Regions from separate parts of the Macrococcoides bohemicum genome, predicted to be linked through region 2. Evidence: riboswitches for the same ligand, from Rfam matches in the RefSeq annotation. Region 2 holds a riboswitch; each other region holds the start of a gene.

Region 1 (4,988 bases), 1.0 Mb from region 2:
GCTAAAGCTGCACCAAGTTATCATATTGCTAAAGAAATTATTAAATTAATTCATGCAGTAGGAAATGTTGTGAATAATGATAAAGATGTAGACAATAGAATTAAAGTAGTATTTTTAGAGAACTATAATGTAACACTTGCAGAAGATATTATGCCGGCTGCTGAAATCTCTGAGCAAATATCTACAGCATCTATGGAAGCATCTGGAACTGGGAATATGAAGATGATGATGAATGGAGCTGTGACACTTGGAACAATGGATGGTGCGAACGTTGAAATCGCTGAATTAGTAGGTAAGGAAAATATCTTTATCTTTGGATTAAGTTCAGAAGAAGTAATTAACTACCAGAACAATGGTGGTTATCAGGCGGAAGCTATCTATCAAACAGATGGACGTGTTAAAGGTGCGATGGATGCACTTAAAAATGAACAGTTTGGTCGTGACTTTGCATTTAACAATCTATATTATCATGTGCTTACAAACAATGATCCATATTTCCTATTAAAAGATTTTAATGCTTATGTAGATATTCACTTAACTGCGATGGCAACATATCAGGATAAGAAGAAATGGAATCAAATGAGCTTGATGAATATCCTGAAATCAGGACAATTCTCAAGTGATAGAACAATCCAGCAATATGCAACGGATATCTGGAAATTAGTATAGTAAGATTTTGACCAATCCCGAGTGAAGGATTGGTCTTTTTTCATTTGCTGGCAGAGATTTAACGGAATCGATGGTAGAAAGAGAAAGATACCGCAAAAGAAAGTGAGTAATAGTGGAATCTCTAACTAAAAATAAACAATATCGCTATTTCTTTCGCTATAAATCTTTTCTCCGATAATATATAATATAAATAAATGGAAGGAGTGGATAAAATGACTAAACATATCATGAGTGTAAATGCATCGATGTCTTTATATCGATCAACTTTAGTACCAGGTACATTAAATTTATATGATGACGTTATAACTTTTGAAGCACAGGGCCCTTTGTCAGGAACTGAAGTAAAAGATACTTTTTTATTAGATGAAATTAAGAGTATCAAAAGCGGCATCTCAACAGTTCCATTCCGTATCGCGATAATGGAAAAAAACGGTGAATCGTGGCTGTTTGATCAAGTGAATCGAAAAGAAGCAAAAGCATTTGTAGAAGCATATAAAACAACCGTCAAATAGTCTAAGTCGGATTAATTCTAACTGAAGAACCTAACGGCATTTTGTAATTAAGATAATTATTGTTATAATGAATATAAATATAATACTTATACACTAGGGGTGCACAATTTGTGCTGAGAGGTTAATTCCGACCCTTTGAACCTGTTGGTTAATGCTAGCGTAGGGAAGTGGGAAGATACCTATACCTTATGTGTATAGGTATATTTTTTAGGAGGAATAGAATGTTTACGGAACGTATTTGGCAACGTGTTGAACCTATTTGGAGTTCTTATCTTGATCATCCTTTTGTGAAAGGATTAGCGGATGGTACACTTTCAAAAGAAAAATTTCAGCATTGGTTGAAACAAGATTATGTATATTTAATTGAATATGCAAAATTAATGGCGATTGGAAGTGCTAAATCTAGAGATTTATCTACGATGAGTACATTCGCACATTTATTGCATGGCACTTTATTTATGGAGATGGATTTACATCGTAAATATGCAGCATCTTTTGACATATCTACTGATGAACTTGAATCGACTGATTCAGCTGCTACAAACACTGCTTATACGAGTTATATGTTGAATCATGCACAACGTGGAGGTGCTGAGCATGTCGTTGCATGTTTACTCGCATGTGCATGGAGTTACAATTATATCGGTAAATCATTAGCACAAATGCCTGGTGCACGCGATGAAAGTAATCTTTATCACGACTGGGTTGCAACATACTCTGGTGAAGAATTTACTGAATTAACGAATGAAGCAATCAGATTAATGGATGCGTTGACTGAAGGTAAACCGGAAACGGAATTAGCAGAATTAGAAGAAATTATCGTTAAGACAAGTTATTATGAATATATGTTCTGGGATATGTGTGAAAATCTTGAAACATGGCCAATCCCACAAAAATAAACCTAGGAATTTTCCTAGGTTTTTATTTTTCAAATAAAACGAGTTCTTTAACAAGTGTGCGATAGAAATCGATTAATTCTCCTGGCGTATGGAGTAAATTTGTCATATTGCCACCAATCTGATCCATATGATCCCAACCATACATTCTAGGAAAAACATGCCATATACCACGATCTATCATCACCTTTTTATTGTAAGATTTAGGTTCGGTGAATGGCCCTTCAGCAGAAATCGCTGGCACAAGTCCATCATTTTCCCACCATTCAGGTGTTCCTGATATTGTACTGATTATACCCGTAAGATAGAAAGGGGCAAACATCCCGACATTTGCAATTTGATATTTCGTGAAGAAACTTTTATGTGTAGCAACAGTCGAATAACTTTTATATCGAATGTTTGGATTAATTGAAAGCTTGTTATTGATTTCCTCTGAGCCTTTTAATGTTAAGTCATAAAAGCCGTTGTCAGTAGTCTGCCAAAGCTTATTCGCTCTAACTCGTTTAATGTATGCAAAGTAACTTTCACCTTTTTGTTGACGTAATCCCCATTGACCAAAGCCCCAGTCTATTTTAAAGCTTGCTATACCTTCGTTCTCAACGAGTCGATAAAAGAATGATTTAATTAAATTCTTATTACCTAATCGATCTGCAATATATGTTCCGTTATGCGGTGTACCGATTGTTGTAATTGTATTGATCATATTATCTTGTCCACCTATAAATAGAGATGCAACTTTTAAATGGTGGGCGTTTGCATAGGCTACTTCTTCAGGACGACCAAAACGTAACATATGCTCTAATATACGTATTGTCTGTCCGCCCATACTATGACCTATGAAATGCACTTTTTTACCTGGCTGCCAATCTGGAAAAATGCCCTCATATGTCTTACCGAAACGATGATGCCCAAATTTATTACTGTGATAAGCCCCATAGTCTACACGACCACCTTTGATATAATAATATAATTCAACAGCGCGGTCATAACTTGAGGTCATAGAACCTATGCTCGCTTCATATATATCATAGCCTTCAATATTTAATGTAGAAGTTATATTTACCTTTAAACCACCCCAATAAGGCATTAATCCATGCGGTGTATTATCTCTTGCAAATCCTGCAAAACCATGGACTAAAATAATCGGCTCTTTATTAATCTTTAAATCATTATTAGCTACTTTCTCAGGAAGAATCGGTGCACGTTCTGTAAGTATTGTTGTAAGACGTTTACGCATTATCAAAACTCCTTGAACAATATAGGATATTCATAAATTGTTTAATTCATTATATCACTTCAAAATATTTAAATCAGAAACTAAAATTATATGTTGACTCTGACGTAACGTTATAGTTTAAAGTAACATTGTAAGGAGGTAGGATATGAATATTAAAAAAGTATCTGAATTAACAGGTGTAAGCATAAGAACTTTGCATTATTATGATGAAATCGACTTATTATGTCCAAATAAAAATGACAACGGATATCGTGATTATAGTGATTTAGATTTAGACAGACTTCAACACATAATGCTCTACCGCAAAATGAATCTATCACTAAATAAAATTAAAGCGCTATTAAACGACAATAGAAATATGATAGATGTCCTTACAGATCAACGAACAAGACTTGAAGTTCAGCAACAACAGATTCATTCAATGATTACACTAATCGACCAAACAATAAAAAGTAAAAAAGAGGGTAAGAAGATGACACCAGAAGAAAAATTTAAAGGTATTAATTTTAACGATATCCAGTATGAACAAGAAGCGCGTGAGAAGTATGGGGATAAAGCGGTAGATTTATCACAAAAGAAAATTAACCAGCTTTCAGATGATGGTAAAAATCAACTTTCACAGGATTGGATTGATATATTCGTGACATTTAATCAATTAAAAGATAAACCTATTGAAGACCAAACAGTCTTGCAGCATACTGAAAAATTTTATCACTTTCTAAATGAAAATTTTGGAACTTATTCACGAGATGCCTTTTATGGATTAGGTGATATGTATATAATTGATGAACGATTTACTAATAACATCAATCAGTATGGCGAAGGACTTGCGAAATATATGAGTGAAGCAATGAAATATTATGCAATGATAAATTCTTAAAACAGCGCATCAGCTGTTTTTATTTTGCATAAATTTAAATATGCAAAATAATTATTATATATTGAAAATAATGTTCTTAGTAATAATTTTTTACAAAGACTTTTAAAAATTCAGAATTTAATATAAAATGTTATTAACAAATATGAATAATAGGTGACATGATGATAAAACCAGTAAAAATAAAAAAAGGTGATACAATTGCCATTGTATCTTTATCTAGTGGCATGGCCGGCGAGGATGATTTCATATGGAGAACGAAGCAGGGTTTAGAAAGACTTGAATCTGTATTTGGATTAAAATATAAAGTAATGCCAAATGCATTAAAAGGTTCAGAATATTTATATGCACATCCTGAAAAAAGGGCAGAAGACTTCAATCAGGCAGTGTTAGATCCAGAAGTTAAAGCAATTATTTGTACAATAGGAGGTACCGAATCAGTTCGTATTATGCCGTATATAGATGTAGAAGCGTTTAAACAGAATCCCAAAATTTTTATGGGCTATTCTGATACGACAGTACAACATCTTTATTTCTATCAGCATGGTATAACAACGTATTATGGCCCCGCACTACTTACTGACTTTGCTGAAAATGTAAAGATGGATGAATATACAATCAGTCAAATATTAAATTTACTTTTTACTGATAATCCTGTTGGACGTATATATACTTCAGAAACTGTGCGTAAATTTGGATTGTTATGGGATGAGATTGCCAAAGATTTTGAGCGAGAAAATTTACTCAATCCAGGGTACGAAGTGATTAATGGTGTAGGTAAGGTTCAAGGACATTTA
Region 2 (4,988 bases):
TCTTCAATTGAACCAATATTGATGAGCAATGCACCAGCATGTGTTAGAAATTCGTCCATCTCTAACTTTTCTGTTGCCATCGCCGGACTGGCACCTAAAGCCAGTAGACCGTTCGCTGTAAAATTTTTAACTACGTCATTTGTAATACAAATAATCAGTGGATTATCTTTTCTCAGCTGTTCTAATATCATTATTCCATCTCCTGAAATTTAAAGTGATTAACCGGACCTTGACCATGTCCTAGTTCTGGTGTGAATCGGATCGCTATATCCATATAACGTTTAGCAAGTTGTACTGCTTCAACAATGGATTTTCCTTTAGCAAGTTCAGATGTAATTACTGCTGAATATGTACATCCTGTGCCATGTGTGTGTTTCGTATCATAACGTTCACCTTTCAAGACAACAAAATCATCTCGAGTAAATAAATAATCTGTAGCATCACCTTTAAGATGACCGCCTTTTATCAGTACACTGTCAGATCCAATTTCATTAATAAATATTTTACCCGCACGTTTTATATCATCAAGTGTTTCCACTTTCATCTGTACGATTTCCTCAAGCTCCGGAATATTTGGTGTCACGACTGTTGCTACATCTAAAAGTTTTGTACGCACCGCACTACGCCCATTTTCATCAAGCAATGCATCACCACTTTTAGCTACCATGACAGGATCGATTACATAAGGAATATCATGTTTTACAATATAAGGACGTACGACATCCATAACTTCACTCGTTGCAAGCATTCCTGTCTTCACTGCATCCGGTATGATATCACTGTATACACTATCCAGTTGTGCTGCAATAACATCAACATTCTGATTAAATACTTGCTGAACGCCTAAAGTATTTTGTGCGACAATACTTGTTACAACACTCATACCATAGACGCCTCTTGATTGAAATACTTTTAAATCTACTGTTGTTCCAGCGCCACCCGTTGGATCTGTTCCTGCAATCGATAAAGCTGTTTTCATATTATTCAACCACACTTTCCCAAGTTTCTTGTATATAAGCCATATTAAAGAAACGTTTCTCATGTATACAGCTCTCTTTAAAGTTCTTTGTTAATATCGCGCGTTCCGCTTCACTTGCATGTTCTGCAAATTCATCTACCCAGCCATCCAGATGGTCCATTAACGGTTTCATCTCTTTTGCATAGAAATCTACCCAGTCTTTAAATGGATTGCCGTTGAAATCATGACGTTCTTTCATCTTTAAAGCAACTTGCTGATAAACATACGGACACGGTGCCATCGCACAAATTGTAAATGCTGCATCACTATAACGATATGCATTAAAATACATGTGTTTAATATAATGATCACTTGTCGGGTACCATTCTCCGTCTTTAATAATCGTTTTATAATCAACCTGGGCATAGTCTGCTAAAGTATAATGTGCAGTGACTTCTCCGTTCAAGACAAAATCGATTTGTTCTAGTAAAAATTTAATACCTTCTTTATCATCTAGTTTTGGAATTAATAAGCTATAAATTTTCGCAAACTCGTTTAAATAAAGATGATCTGCTTTTAAATAATGAATCACTGCTTCTTTACTTAAATCACCACGCACCATTCCCTGAATAAACGGATCATTGTAAATTGACTCGATAATTGGCTCTACTTCTTCTTTTAATTGTTGTGTAAACATCATTTACCTCCTCAAAATATATAAAAAAAAGCCCATTTCCATATAGGAATTGGGCTAAATACCGTTATTAAAAAAATAATATCAATAAAGGAATTTAACTACTTTCCTACGCTAGCATTATCTAGATCAGGTAAAGGGTTTGACAAAGTCATCTCAGCCAAAAGGCACCCCTAGTAGTATATGTATTTATTGTTAGTGTAACGCAAGCAAGATGTGAAAGCAAGATATGAAAAAAGACCAACGATAAAATCGTTAGTCTTAAAATTATAAGCGAAGTCCACATACTGGCCAAGGTTGCGCACCACGCATGTTATATAAAATTTGAGCACGTTTCGTTTGTTCAGCTGCTGATGCCTGGTGTGGATATCCATAACCACCAACACCACGCCATGTTTGTAAATTAAATTGGTACATACCATAATAACCATTTCCAGTATTAATAGACGGATTACCACCAGATTCACATTGTGCTAATGCTGACCAGTTTAAACCTCTGTTAATATAAGTAGAATTTGTTGTTTTTACAGTTTTTGAACTTGTATAAGCGGTTTTACTTACAGGTGCTTTATACGTTGATTTTTTGTAAGACGTATTTTTATATACAACACTATTATTTTTCCCATTAATTTTTAACACTTGGTTCGGATGAATTAAGTTAGATCTTAAGCCATTTGCTGATCTGATTGCTGCAATTGACGTACCATATTTATTAGCGATGCTCCATAATGAATCACCAGATTTAACTTTATATGAAGCTGCGTCTGCTGTTGAAACTGCCATCGTCGTTGTGATTGCAATTGCTGCTGTAACACTCAAGATTTTTTTCATGTTTATTTTCCTCCGGGAAATCTTTGTTTTTTATTTTATTACTGAATTCTTTTGAATGAATATGCTTTGTTCTTGTAGTTAACTATATCAGAAATAAATATTTCATAGGTTACAGCCAAATAAAAGATATGCCCTTTTATTACGCTTGCGTTACAATAACAAAATAACAAATAAATTAATTTCCATATAGTGTTAAATGTTTAAGAGAAATATCAGTTAGCTCGCTATGTTATGAATTATTAAGAATGTCACACTTTTGAAACAATTGACTAAATTTTTTCATAAAAAAAGCAGAACGTAAAGTTCTGCTAAAATTTATTATTAGTATGCTGTTGACCAATGTTGCGCGCCGTGTTGCGTATATAACATACGCGCACGTTTCCATTGTTCTGCTTCTGAAGCTTGTGCTGGGTTACCAGTTCCGCCTACAGCTGCCCATGTTTGTGGAGAGAATTGGAATAATCCGTAGTAACCTGCTGCATTAACTGCTCTTGGATTTCCGCCTGATTCACGTTGCATGATTAAACGTAAATGTGCATCAACTGATGAATTACCAGCTGGTGCTGATGTTTGTTGTACTGCAGCACGTTTAGTCTGTTGTACTGGCGCTTGTTGTACTGGTGCTTGTTGTACACGAACTGCTTTTTGAGTTTGTTGTACTGGTTGAGCTTGTGGTTGTGGTTGTACAGTTGCTGCAGTATTTTGCGTTGCAACCGGTGCTGAAACTGGTGCTGCTACTTTTTTAGCAACTGGTGCTGCTTTTACTGGTGCTGCTTTTACTGGTGCTGCATTCGCATGTTTACGATCTGATTTTTTCTCAACGATTAATAATTGACCTTCATTTAATTCTTTAGAAGATTCAATTTTATTCCATTTTTTTAATTCCGTAATTCTTACATCAAATTTATGTGCGATTTTACCTAAAGTATCTCCAGCTTTAACTTCGTATTTACCTTTAACTAATACTTCTAACTTTTGGTTAGGAACGATTACCTCTGATTTTAATTTATTAATGTTTTTAATCTTTTCGATTGTAGTGTCATACTTATCTGCGATTGTCCATAAAGATTCACCTTGAGCAACTTTATGTTCTTTTGCGTCTGCTTGTGTTGTAGCTACACCTGTAGTAAGTATTGCCATTGTAGTAATTGCTGCTAATTTTTTCATTATATATAATTCCTCCGAATAATCTCTTTTATCAATAACACTACTTTATCACGATTTTACATTTCTTTGGTTACAGCATTATTATAAGTAACTTCCTTAAATTACAAATATATTACAACCATATCTCATTTCGATACAAAAACCGTCTATCGCCCCGGCACGGGCGATAGACGGTTTAAATTGGGAGGTGTATTGGGATGTGAGGTGTGTGAGTAATGAAGTAGTGTTACTTAAAATGGGATTTGTTGATCTGTTATTTCATCATCTGTCATTTCGGTCTGAGTATCATTTGCTTCATTATCTATCGTATTATTGCTTTGACTAGTCGGTTCTACAACTTCATCATTGTTATCAAGCGTTGCTTCTTTGTGATTAATAGATGACTCGCCACTGAACTTCTGTACAATTTCTTCTGCCTGTTCCTGAATCTCAGCAGACATCTTCTCATCTTTATTCAGTTTAGTAGACCATCGCTGATTGTAGGTCGTGACAGGTTCATGTTCTTGTTGTCCTGGTGTTACATTAGAAACAGCTTCCTTTTTATGGTCCGTCGTTTCTTTCTTAACTGCACGATATCCATTAATAACGATTAATTTTTCATCGTATGACAGTTCATCCCATGTTTCATCTGGCGTCTTTTCTTTATTATTACCGCCGAATGAAGGAAGAAACTTAATACTTTCTATTACGATTTCAGTTGAATACCTTGTCTGACCATCTCTTTCATAGCGATTATTATGAATTTGTCCTGTCACACAAATGAGAGAACCTTTCTTACAAAATGAATGTATATTTGTTGCTGTTCGATTAAATGCTTTACATCTCAGAAAATCAACTGTACTTTCTTTCGCACCCTTCTTCTTTCCGCGATCAACCGCCAGAAAGAATGATGCAATTTGTAGTTTGTCTGAAAAATTCTTTAAATCTATATCACTGGAAATCCTACCTGCGAGTATCACTTTATTTATCAATGTGTCACCTCCTTTCTTAATAGCACTATATAATGAAAATAAATTGTTGAAAAAATGCAGCAATTCATTTTTAGATATGAAGAACGTTCAAAATTTGAATAATTCATCATTTTCTATCAAAAATAAAAGTATTATTGATTTAAAAAGAAAGATTTTATAATTTGAAAATTATATGTGATAATTTATAATAGATAATGGAGGGATATACATGAAAACGTTTAAAGCAGTAAGATTTCAAATAGTCGAAAATGAATCAGTAACAGAATATGCGCTACATGACGGTGTCATTATTAATAAAGAAAACAGCGGTACAGGTTGGCTGCTTGAAATCGTTATCGATGATATTCATCTTGAAAAAATGCAGCAC
Region 3 (4,988 bases), 530 kb from region 2:
TTATATACAACAGTCGGGACACTCATCTGGAATGCAGTCTTAATTTATCTTGGTATGGTGTTAGGTCAGAATTGGGAAGTTCTACTCCACTATTTCGATCTTTATTCTAATGTGATTTATATTTTAATGGCTGTTATCATTATCGGAGGCATTATCTGGCTCTATCGCAGAAAGAAAAATTAAATGCTGACAAACTTAATATTTATATCATCCTCATCATCCATTATTATTCATATAAAATAAAATTATAGCTATATACACATTTCTGTGTTAAGATGATTTTAATGATATTTATTCATAATTTGAATAAATCAACAAATGAATATCCTAAGACTTATGTCGAAGGGGAGTAGCTCAAGGGGAGACCCTAAGCGTAACGTCGTCATTACGAAGTTTTGGAACTTCCGGCGTTATGGAACAATTACTGTTCAGTGAGACCTTTGCCAATATATTTGGCATGGGTCTTTTTATATTCATTAAAATAAGGAGGAATTATTGTGGATCCAAGTATTTTAATGGCGTATGCATGGGTAGTAATTGTTTTAATCGTTTTAGAAGGTTTACTTGCAGCAGATAACGCAATTGTTATGGCGGTGATGGTAAAGCATTTACCGGAAGAACAAAGAAAGAGAGCTTTATTTTATGGTTTAATGGGAGCATTTATCTTTAGATTCATCTCATTATTCTTTATAACTTTCTTAGCTAAGTATTGGCAGATACAAGCACTTGGTGCAGCATATCTAATCTTTATGTCAATAAAGAGTTTATATACTTATTTCAAAAAGAAAAATCATGTCGATGATGAAAGCGTACCTGATATTGCAGAAGAAGAAGCAATGCCTAAAGGTAGTGGCTTCTGGATGACTGTTCTGAAAGTTGAAGGTGCAGATATCGCATTCGCAATTGATTCAATGTTGGCAGCAATTGCAATCGCGGTTACATTGCCTAAAGTTGGTCCTGACTTCATGGGACTAAACGCCGGACAGTTCACCGTTATGTTTATCGGAGGTATGCTTGGCGTTGTGTTAATGCGATTTGCAGCAACATATTTCATCAAAATTCTGGAAACATATCCTGGACTTGAAGCTGCAGCATTTGCAATCGTAGGCTGGATTGGCATTAAACTTGTCGTGCTTGTATTAGCACATGATTCCATCCACGTATTACCGCATGACTTCCCGCATTCAATGATGTGGCAACTGATCTTCTGGGGTGTATTACTATCAATTTTAGTGATTGGTTTTGTTACAAGTAAACGTGGACAAAGTCATCAGCATTAATCATCACTATACATCTGAAAAATATAAGACTAGGGAATCCCCTAGTCTTTTTATTATATTTTCTATAATACAATAGTGGTAAATATACTGAACGGAGATGATTGTATGCCAGTCGGACCATCATTAAGACAACTACATGCACATAAACAAATTCACGATACAGGGTTAGGCCTTGCTGTGAATATGACAGATGAATTGATCAGAACATACCAAAACGGTACGGAAGAAGAAGTGATTCAGGAAGTGATCGCGCTTGTCGATTTCTGGGATTCACGCGTCATAAGTCACGCAGATGCTGAGGAAGAAGCAGATGGTTTCTATACAGAAGCGGAAAATAATAATCCTGAACTACATGATAAAGTTCAACAACTCACACGTGATCATGATATTATGCGCCAAGTCGTCGCTAAGATTAAAACACAGATGGAAAGCGAAGGATTCTCCACTCAAATTATCGATTATTTTAGAAGTTTGATTATCGTTAATGAAATTCATTCACGTGACGAAGAAGCGTTTTTACTAAAAGATTAATCTCTGACAAACAAGCAAGAGCGGAACTAAATTGTTCCACTCTTGCTTGTTTTATATAATAAACGCTTATAACAATGTATTTACATGCTCACCTAAGAATGTGATATATATTTTGTCATCTTCAATTCTGATGTAGCCCGCTTCAATATAATCATTTAATACTTCATCTAAATTATCTGATGATAATTTAGTTTTACTATGTGCACATATATTGCGCAGTTGATAGCGTGTAATTGCATCTCCTTCATGAAATTTAATCGTATGGACAATATATTTAAATAATTTTACTTCTTCAACTGCTTGCGCGTACTCTTCTTCGAGTTCTTCTTCTTCTGCAATTTCTCTTAAAATTTCTTCAGAAGACATACGTTCCTGTTGTATTGCTGGTTCAAGCAGCACTTCTACAGAATCCGTATGATTTTGTTCAATCTCTACTTTGTCATACACCGTCTCATGTGGTATGAGTTCTGTACGTTCATCAATTAATAAAGATAACTTTTCTTCTTCATTCATCCTTTTACACCCCATTTTATCGTTAATTTATTTTATCATGAATTTGAATTGATTGAAATTCACTCTAACTAGTGGTAGGCTTACTACAGAATTAAATATTTGCTAGGGGTGCCCACAACGGGCTGAGAGGAAATTATTTCCGACTCTTTGAACCTGACTTGGTTAGAACCAACGTAGGGAAGCGTGATTGAATTTTAGTGATTTATTTATACTAATTCCAACACCCACTAGCTTTTTTTAGTTAGTGGGTGTTTTTTTCGAGGTGAAAAGTGTGTTTATCATGATTACATCCCCAAAACCTTCAATCACCGTTCTCAATCAAATCATCCAGGTTCATGATGAAATAGATGGCGTTATTTTAAGGTTTGATGCAGCAGAGAAAGATATTATTCATTTCATAAACCAGCTGATAACAAGAATTCCTAAAGATAAAATTATCGTGCATAACAATCCTAATATTTTATTTGCATGTCATTTAACGAGAATTCACTTTAAAGAAAGTAATTCTGAAATAGATGCCTTTAGAAATAATCATCCGGAAATACAGGTCAGTCAAAGCGTTCATTCTTTGGCATCAGCCAAACACGCTGAATCGCTCGATCTATCATTTGTTTTATTTGGTCATGTCTTCCCTACACCGTCCAAACCTGATTTACCACCCAGAGCAGCAGCTCAAATTGATGCAGTCACTCATATTGATATCTCTGTAGTAGCATTAGGCGGCATCAGCATCAACACAATAAGACAGTTAAACACTAATTTTTCAGGCTTTGCCGGTATCAGGTTATTTACAAACAAGCAAGATTTTCTTGCAGTAAAAAAGGAGTGGTTACTACGTACGACATCGTTGTAATAGGTGGAGGAATTATCGGAGAAAATATTGTGTACGCACTTAAAAGCCATACAGATAATATTGCAATCATAGATGATGTACATGGTTATAAAGCAACACACGCTGCTGGAGGTATGCTCGGGGCACAAAATGAATTTACAGAAGATAGTCCTTTATACAGACTATCTGTGCTTGGTCAGCAAATGATACCTGATCATATTCAGCAACTGGAAAACTTGACTGGATTATCTATTGACCTACAACAACACGGATTGCTTAAAATCGCTTCACCTGGAGATGAAGAGAATCTAAAGACTCAATACGATTTTCTAAATTCAAAGCATAAACAATTTGAGTGGATAGCTTCAAAAGCGTTATCTTCTTATGCGAACGGTTCAATCAATAATACGTTTGAGCAGACAATGTGGATTCCTACAGATGGTCAAGTCAATGCCGGTAAATATTTAACTGTTATAAAGTACGCAAATCAAGATATTCCTCATATTTCAGATCACGTCAAATCCATTAATTACGTAGATGATAAATATCACTTATCAATAAGTGATAAAACCATCATCTCAGACAAAGTCGTTATTGCAGCTGGATGTAAAAGTGAAGATTTACTTAACATGCTTGATATAGATTTCCCGATGCAAGGCGTGAAAGGAGAAGTCCTGACGTTACATCATCCCGATCTTTATTTAAAAGAAACACTATTCCAGACAAACGGACATTATATTGTCCCTAAATCAGACAATCATTATCTGATTGGTGCAACAACTTCACTTGATACAAAGCAACAACCAAGTGCAGAAGGTGTAAAGTGGTTACTTGAAGAAACGTTTAAACTAATCCCGAAATTACGCGACAGTACCATCGTCAGCATTGATTGTGGATTCAGACCAGATACCACGTTGCATCGACCTGTCCTCGATCAGTTAGATGAAGGATTATTTCTAGCAACGGGACACTACCGCAATGGTATCTTATTATCACGTATTACAGGAGAATTTATGCGTCAAATGATCTTTGAACAAGATGGAGAACTGTATCAACAATTTCAAAAAGATTTTAAGATAGGAGAAATTTATGAAAATATACATTAACGATGAGCCTTTTGAAACAGACAAAACAAATTTATCTGACTTACTCGCAACTTTTACAAGTGATAAAAAGAGGATTGTAGCGCTTGTGGATGATGTTCCCATCGAACAATCTAAATGGCAATCTATCACTTTGAAACCCGAACAAAAATTAGAATTACTAGAATTCGTTGGAGGCGGCTAATATGTTAAAAATAGGACCCTTGGAATTATCTTCTCGTTTAATATTAGGAACAGGCAAGTTTAAAGATGGAGAGACACAAAAGAAAGCAGTTGAAATCAGCGAAACAAATGCGTTAACTTTTGCAGTACGACGCATGAGTTTATATGATAAATCACTCCCTAACCCATTAGAGTCTGTAGATTTGGATAAATACATCACTTTTCCAAATACAGCAGGTGCAAAAACAGCTGAAGAAGCGGTAAAGATAGCAGAAATTGCACGTATTGCAGGTATGTGTGACATGATTAAAGTTGAAATTATCGGTGATGATACAACACTTCTACCAGATAGTATCGAAACATATAAAGCATGTGAGATTCTTTTAGAAAAAGGATATATCGTATGCCCATACATCCCTTGTGATGTCGTCCTTGCAAAAAAATTAGAAGCATTAGGTTGTCATGCTATTATGCCACTTGGTGCGCCGATTGGGACAGGCCTTGGTATCAATGATCCATTAAATCTAAAATATATTATCGATGCAGTTAACGTCCCTGTTATCGTTG
Region 4 (4,988 bases), 1.0 Mb from region 2:
TATTTCTAAATGTTCTCTCAATGTGAAAGTATGATAATCCTCTCTGAACAAACCTCTTGATTGTAATTCTGGTATGATGAGTTTAACAAAATCATCCAAACTATTAGGTAAAGTTGGTGGCATGAGATTAAATCCGTCTGCTACACCTTCTTTCAACCATTTTTCCAATTCATCTACTATCATTTCCGGCGTACTGATTAAAGTCAAATGTCCACCACCTGCTGCTAAATATCCTAAAAGTTCTCTTACCGTTGGATCTTTATCTTTGATAATTTCAAGTACTGTTTCATATCTTCCTTTCGGTCCAGTAAACGATGCTAAAGGTGGTAAGTCAGGTACTTTCGCATCTAAATCCCATCCTGAAGTGTCCTGATGAATAAAAAATTCCAGTATTTTTAATGAACTTGCAATATCCAGCATATTATCTAAGACTTGTTTCTTTGCATAAGCTTCTTCTTCAGTTTCAGCAACGTAGGTAACTAAACCTGGTAGAACTTTAATTTTATTCTTTCTTCCTTCTTTTTCTTCTGCCTGTTTCAATCGTTCGCGATATCTTTTAGCCATCGAGATATTCCAGCTTACGGAAAACACAGCATCAGCTTGTTCTGCTGCTAATTTTAATCCTTCATCTGAAGCACCTGCCTGCATTGCAATAGGTTTTCCATACTTAGAATTTGGTGTTGATAATGGCCCTCGTACCTGGAAATACTTACCCATATGATTGATTGGTTGTATATTTTAATGTTTTATCATTTGATGATTTTCTTTATTATAAATAAAATCTTTTTCATCCCATGATTCAAATAATTTATCTATTATTGTTACAAATTCTCTAGCTTTTTCATATCTTTGTGCATGAGCAGGTAAATACTCCATACTATGATTTTTTGCTTCTTCATCTGTCATGGAAGTAACCAGATTCCACCCCATACGACCTTTCGATATATGCTGTAAAGATTGAATTTGTCTGGCTACATGATATGGATTCATAAATGTTCCTGATATCGTACATACTAAACCAACATTGTTAGTTACTTGTGATATTGCTGAAAGTTTTACGATTGGATCTAGCCACATCGCTGGCATTACATTTTCATGTGTTGCATTAAATGCTTGATTATCAGCAAACGATGTATTTGAGAATCATGTGCTTTCCATGCCGCCAAATGATGTCCTACACCATAAATCAATATGCGGATATGCATATTTGACATTTAAAACTCCCCCTAGTTCATCGTTAACCCACCATCAACAGTGATATTTTGACCTGTAATTCCTTTCGCTCTATCAGATGCTAAGTAGACAACCATATTTGCAACATCTTGTGGTGTTGTAACTTTTCTAAGTGGTGTAGAATTAGCGATTAATTCAAATACTTCATCTGTCGTTACACTAGAAGCATCAGTTGTTTTCAGTAAACCACCGGAAATCATATTTGCACGAATGCCATATTGTCCTAATTCACTTGCGATATTGCGCATCATCCCTAGTAAACCTGCTTTAGCAGTCGTATACTCATGATAAGGTACAACCGGATTTTGGAATAAATTTGTGCCAATACTGATAATCGTTCCATCTCTTTGCTCAATAAAACCATCGATTACACTTTGACTTATGTTGAATGCAGCTTTCATCGTTCCATCAATTTGTTGTTGATAATCTTCCCACGATAAATCTTTAAATGCCTTTTGTGCTACTGGATCAAACTTAAATCCAACAAGTGCATTATTTACAACTACGTCAATTTTGCCAAACTTCTCTATCCCTGCTTTCACCATTGCATCTACTTCTGCACGTTTTGTAACGTCAGCTTTAAAAGCTAACGCTTTATCTTCTCCAAATGATGCTACTAATGAAATTGCAGCATCTTCACTTTGAAAATAATTAATAATCACATTATAACCTTCAGCATTGAGACCTTTCACGATTGCTTCTCCTAAACCTCTAGCTCCGCCAGTAACCATTACAGTTTTCATCAAATATTCTCCTCTATGATTTTATTCATAAAAAATACACCTTTCCTGATAGAAAGGTGCATGAAAAAGACATAATAAATAGACCAGTTCATTAGCACACTTCCCTACGCTAGTTTGAACTAGATCAGGTTCAAAGGGTCTGAGGACTACCTCATCTCAATTTATCGTTAAATGCCCCTAGTGTATTTCTTAAGTTGACTTCAATATACAAATAATTGTATGTTTTGTCAATACATGATGATAACATGACTGATTTTGAGTTATTAAGTATAATGTTGATGATTTTTGCCATCATTATACCACTCATTATTAGACTAATAGATAATCAAAAAAATAACCACTAAATGGCTTGGCTAAGCTGAGTGGTTATTCGAAATTGTAACCATAAAAAGCTAGTCACCGTATAAACGGATCTACAAGGGAGTGTGTGTATCACTCCTCTTTTCATTTACATTTTACAATGGATTTCATGTAAATGCAAAAATAACAATTAGAGAACGTTTGTTCTAATTATTTTATTTACTCTTTATAATAGTATTTGTAGATAAGTTTATAGTGGTGGCTAGCCCTAGGAGGTGATGCCTTTGATTTTGTTTATTAGGTGTTTCTCCTGGAAAGGAAAGCATGACTGATTTTGAGTTATTGAGTATAATGTTGATGATGTTTGCAATCATTATACCGCTCATTATTAGACTAAATGACAAAGACAAAAAATAACCACTCATAAGCTTGACAGAGCTGAGTGGTTATTGAGTAAAAAAATAACATTGGCTAGTCACCGTATAAACGGATCTACAGGAGGAGTGTTACCGCGCTCCTCTTTTCATTTACATTTTACAATGGATAGCTTATAAATACAAATATATTATAATACTCTTGAGTACTGCAATACTTCATTATCTACTGACATACCCATTTTTTCATATAACCCTTGTACTTTCACGTTATCTACACCAGTTTATAAACATACATATCTTGCATTATTTTCTTTTACGTATTCTAATGATTTTTCAATTAATTTCTTATTTGCTCCACTTGAACGATTATTTGATTGCACAAATAAAATCATTATTATTTTATCAAAATTATGGAAGTGAGTTGCATTTTTATACCTTAATAATAGTAAACAGATAATACGTTATATATGCATAAAGTAATACTAAATCTTAAAAGGATATTATATTTGGTTCTGTTGCAAAGTAAAAAAATATAGCTAACCACTAATTTATCATGTCAGTGTTCGCTTAACTTGCTAGCATGATGCTAATTTCGTGGCATGGCGAAAATCCGTAGATCTGAAGAGACCTGCGGTTCTTTTTATATAGAGCGTAAATACATTCAATACCTTTTAAAGTATTCTTTGCTGTATTGATACTTTGATACCTTGTCTTTCTTACTTTAATATGACGGTGATCTTGCTCAATGAGGTTATTCAGATATTTCGATGTACAATGACAGTCAGGTTTAAGTTTAAAAGCTTTAATTACTTTAGCCATTGCTACCTTCGTTGAAGGTGCCTGATCTGTAATTACCTTTTGAGGTTTACCAAATTGTTTAATGAGACGTTTGATAAACGCATATGCTGAATGATTATCTCGTTGCTTACGCAACCAAATATCTAATGTATGTCCCTCTGCATCAATGGCACGATATAAATAGCTCCATTTTCCTTTTATTTTGATGTACGTCTCATCAATACGCCATTTGTAATAAGCTTTTTTATGCTTTTTCTTCCAAATTTGATACAAAATTGGGGCATATTCTTGAATCCAACGGTAGACCGTTGAATGATGAACGTTTACACCACGTTCCCTTAATATTTCAGATATATCACGATAACTCAATGCATATCTTAGATAGTAGCCAACGGCTACAGTGATAACATCCTTGTTAAATTGTTTATATCTGAAATAGTTCATACAGAAGACTCCTTTTTGTTAAAATTATACTATAAATTCAATTTTGCAACAGAACCCGATTGATCTTGTACACCACCATTGTTTAATATTACTTTTCTACTCGCAATATTTTCTTCATCACATGTAATAAGTGCTTTTTCTACATTCAAAGATTTCAAAAATTTTAAGGACTCATTTAGAATCTTTGACGCATAACCTTGACCTCTCATATCAGGTCTTACTCCATACCCAACATGACCACCATAATTCGTTAAAAACTCATTTAAGTGATGACGTACATTAGAAGAACCTATGATTTTTCCATCATCAATTAAAAATAATGTAGTGTTTAATACTTCATATAATCTTTCACGTTCTTCTAAATTATTGATAAAGTCTTGAAAAGATTTATATCGTTTAATGTTTGTAGCTGAAGGGACTATGCTTTTTTGTTCATCTCCCCAAGCATTAAAATACTCCATGAATAATATTTCATCATTAATCGTCAGTCTTCTAAATTCCATTAATACACTCCTATTATTGTATTTATCGAAACAAAAAAACATTGCCTTTCTCTAAGACTTCATCAAAAGATGAGTCCATTACAAACTTAGTGATCCTGTGATTTAATTATGTTTTTACTTAATTACATTAATAAATATTAATATCCATTTTTCCTTCCACCCAATCACTTACAAATTCTTTATGTGGTGGATTGATCTCAACATCTTTCATTTCTTCACGAGATACAAATCGTAATTGTTTAGACTCATCAGAAATAGTTAGTTCACCATCAAATTGTTTTGTATAAAAAATAATCGAAACAGAATAAACTTCATCACCATTTGGATATGTCACGATGTAATCTGCGCCTGAATATATACCAAACAAGTCTACTTCTTTTGGAATTAATCCTGTTTCTTCTGTCACTTCTCTTATTGCAGCATCTTTTACCTTTTCTCCTATTTCAATCAATCCACCCGGAATACCCCATAGTCCGTTGTCTGCTCTTTGTTCTAAGAGAATCTTTTCGTCTTGTTCAATAATCACACCGGCACCAATCACAATTAAACAATGATGCCCAACATGTTGTCTCATCTTTTGTATATAATTC

Evidence for each region. A riboswitch is a leader RNA that binds a small molecule or an ion and turns the genes downstream of it on or off. The one in region 2 is predicted to bind thiamine pyrophosphate.
Region 1: linked by a shared signal. The riboswitch ahead of tenA (thiaminase II) and the one ahead of tenA (thiaminase II) in region 2 are both predicted to bind thiamine pyrophosphate.
Region 3: linked by a shared signal. The riboswitch ahead of HT586_RS01275 (thiamine phosphate synthase) and the one ahead of tenA (thiaminase II) in region 2 are both predicted to bind thiamine pyrophosphate.
Region 4: linked by a shared signal. The riboswitch ahead of HT586_RS05380 (3-oxoacyl-ACP reductase) and the one ahead of tenA (thiaminase II) in region 2 are both predicted to bind thiamine pyrophosphate.

Annotation. Positions count from the first base shown of each region.
Region 1 is NZ_CP054482.1:1,030,189-1,035,176, forward strand. It holds gene HT586_RS05315 (glycogen/starch/alpha-glucan phosphorylase) at 1-669, shown strand, start outside; gene HT586_RS05320 (hypothetical protein) at 882-1,181, shown strand; TPP riboswitch at 1,267-1,364, shown strand; gene tenA (thiaminase II) at 1,403-2,080, shown strand; gene HT586_RS05330 (esterase/lipase family protein) at 2,103-3,314, opposite strand; gene HT586_RS05335 (MerR family transcriptional regulator) at 3,460-4,194, shown strand; gene HT586_RS05340 (S66 family peptidase) at 4,356-4,988, shown strand, end outside.
Region 2 is NZ_CP054482.1:2,069,198-2,074,185, forward strand. It holds gene thiM (hydroxyethylthiazole kinase) at 1-191, opposite strand, end outside; gene thiD (bifunctional hydroxymethylpyrimidine kinase/phosphomethylpyrimidine kinase) at 191-988, opposite strand; gene tenA (thiaminase II) at 981-1,658, opposite strand; TPP riboswitch at 1,742-1,837, opposite strand; gene HT586_RS12550 (transglycosylase family protein) at 1,920-2,483, opposite strand; gene HT586_RS10880 (transglycosylase family protein) at 2,805-3,650, opposite strand; gene HT586_RS10885 (single-stranded DNA-binding protein) at 3,881-4,621, opposite strand; gene HT586_RS10890 (YwpF family protein) at 4,830-4,988, shown strand, end outside.
Region 3 is NZ_CP054482.1:244,182-249,169, reverse strand. It holds gene HT586_RS01295 (DedA family protein) at 1-183, shown strand, start outside; gene HT586_RS01290 (TerC family protein) at 498-1,280, shown strand; gene HT586_RS01285 (hypothetical protein) at 1,386-1,811, shown strand; gene HT586_RS01280 (protein-tyrosine phosphatase family protein) at 1,878-2,324, opposite strand; TPP riboswitch at 2,419-2,521, shown strand; gene HT586_RS01275 (thiamine phosphate synthase) at 2,605-3,177, shown strand; gene HT586_RS01270 (NAD(P)/FAD-dependent oxidoreductase) at 3,207-4,262, shown strand; gene thiS (sulfur carrier protein ThiS) at 4,246-4,443, shown strand; gene HT586_RS01260 (thiazole synthase) at 4,445-4,988, shown strand, end outside.
Region 4 is NZ_CP054482.1:1,037,540-1,042,527, reverse strand. It holds partial or broken gene HT586_RS05385 (NtaA/DmoA family FMN-dependent monooxygenase) at 1-1,214, opposite strand, end outside; gene HT586_RS05380 (3-oxoacyl-ACP reductase) at 1,227-1,979, opposite strand; TPP riboswitch at 2,061-2,165, opposite strand; gene HT586_RS05375 (IS6-like element IS257 family transposase) at 3,221-3,895, opposite strand; gene HT586_RS05370 (GNAT family N-acetyltransferase) at 3,925-4,398, opposite strand; gene HT586_RS05365 (NUDIX hydrolase) at 4,526-4,988, opposite strand, start outside.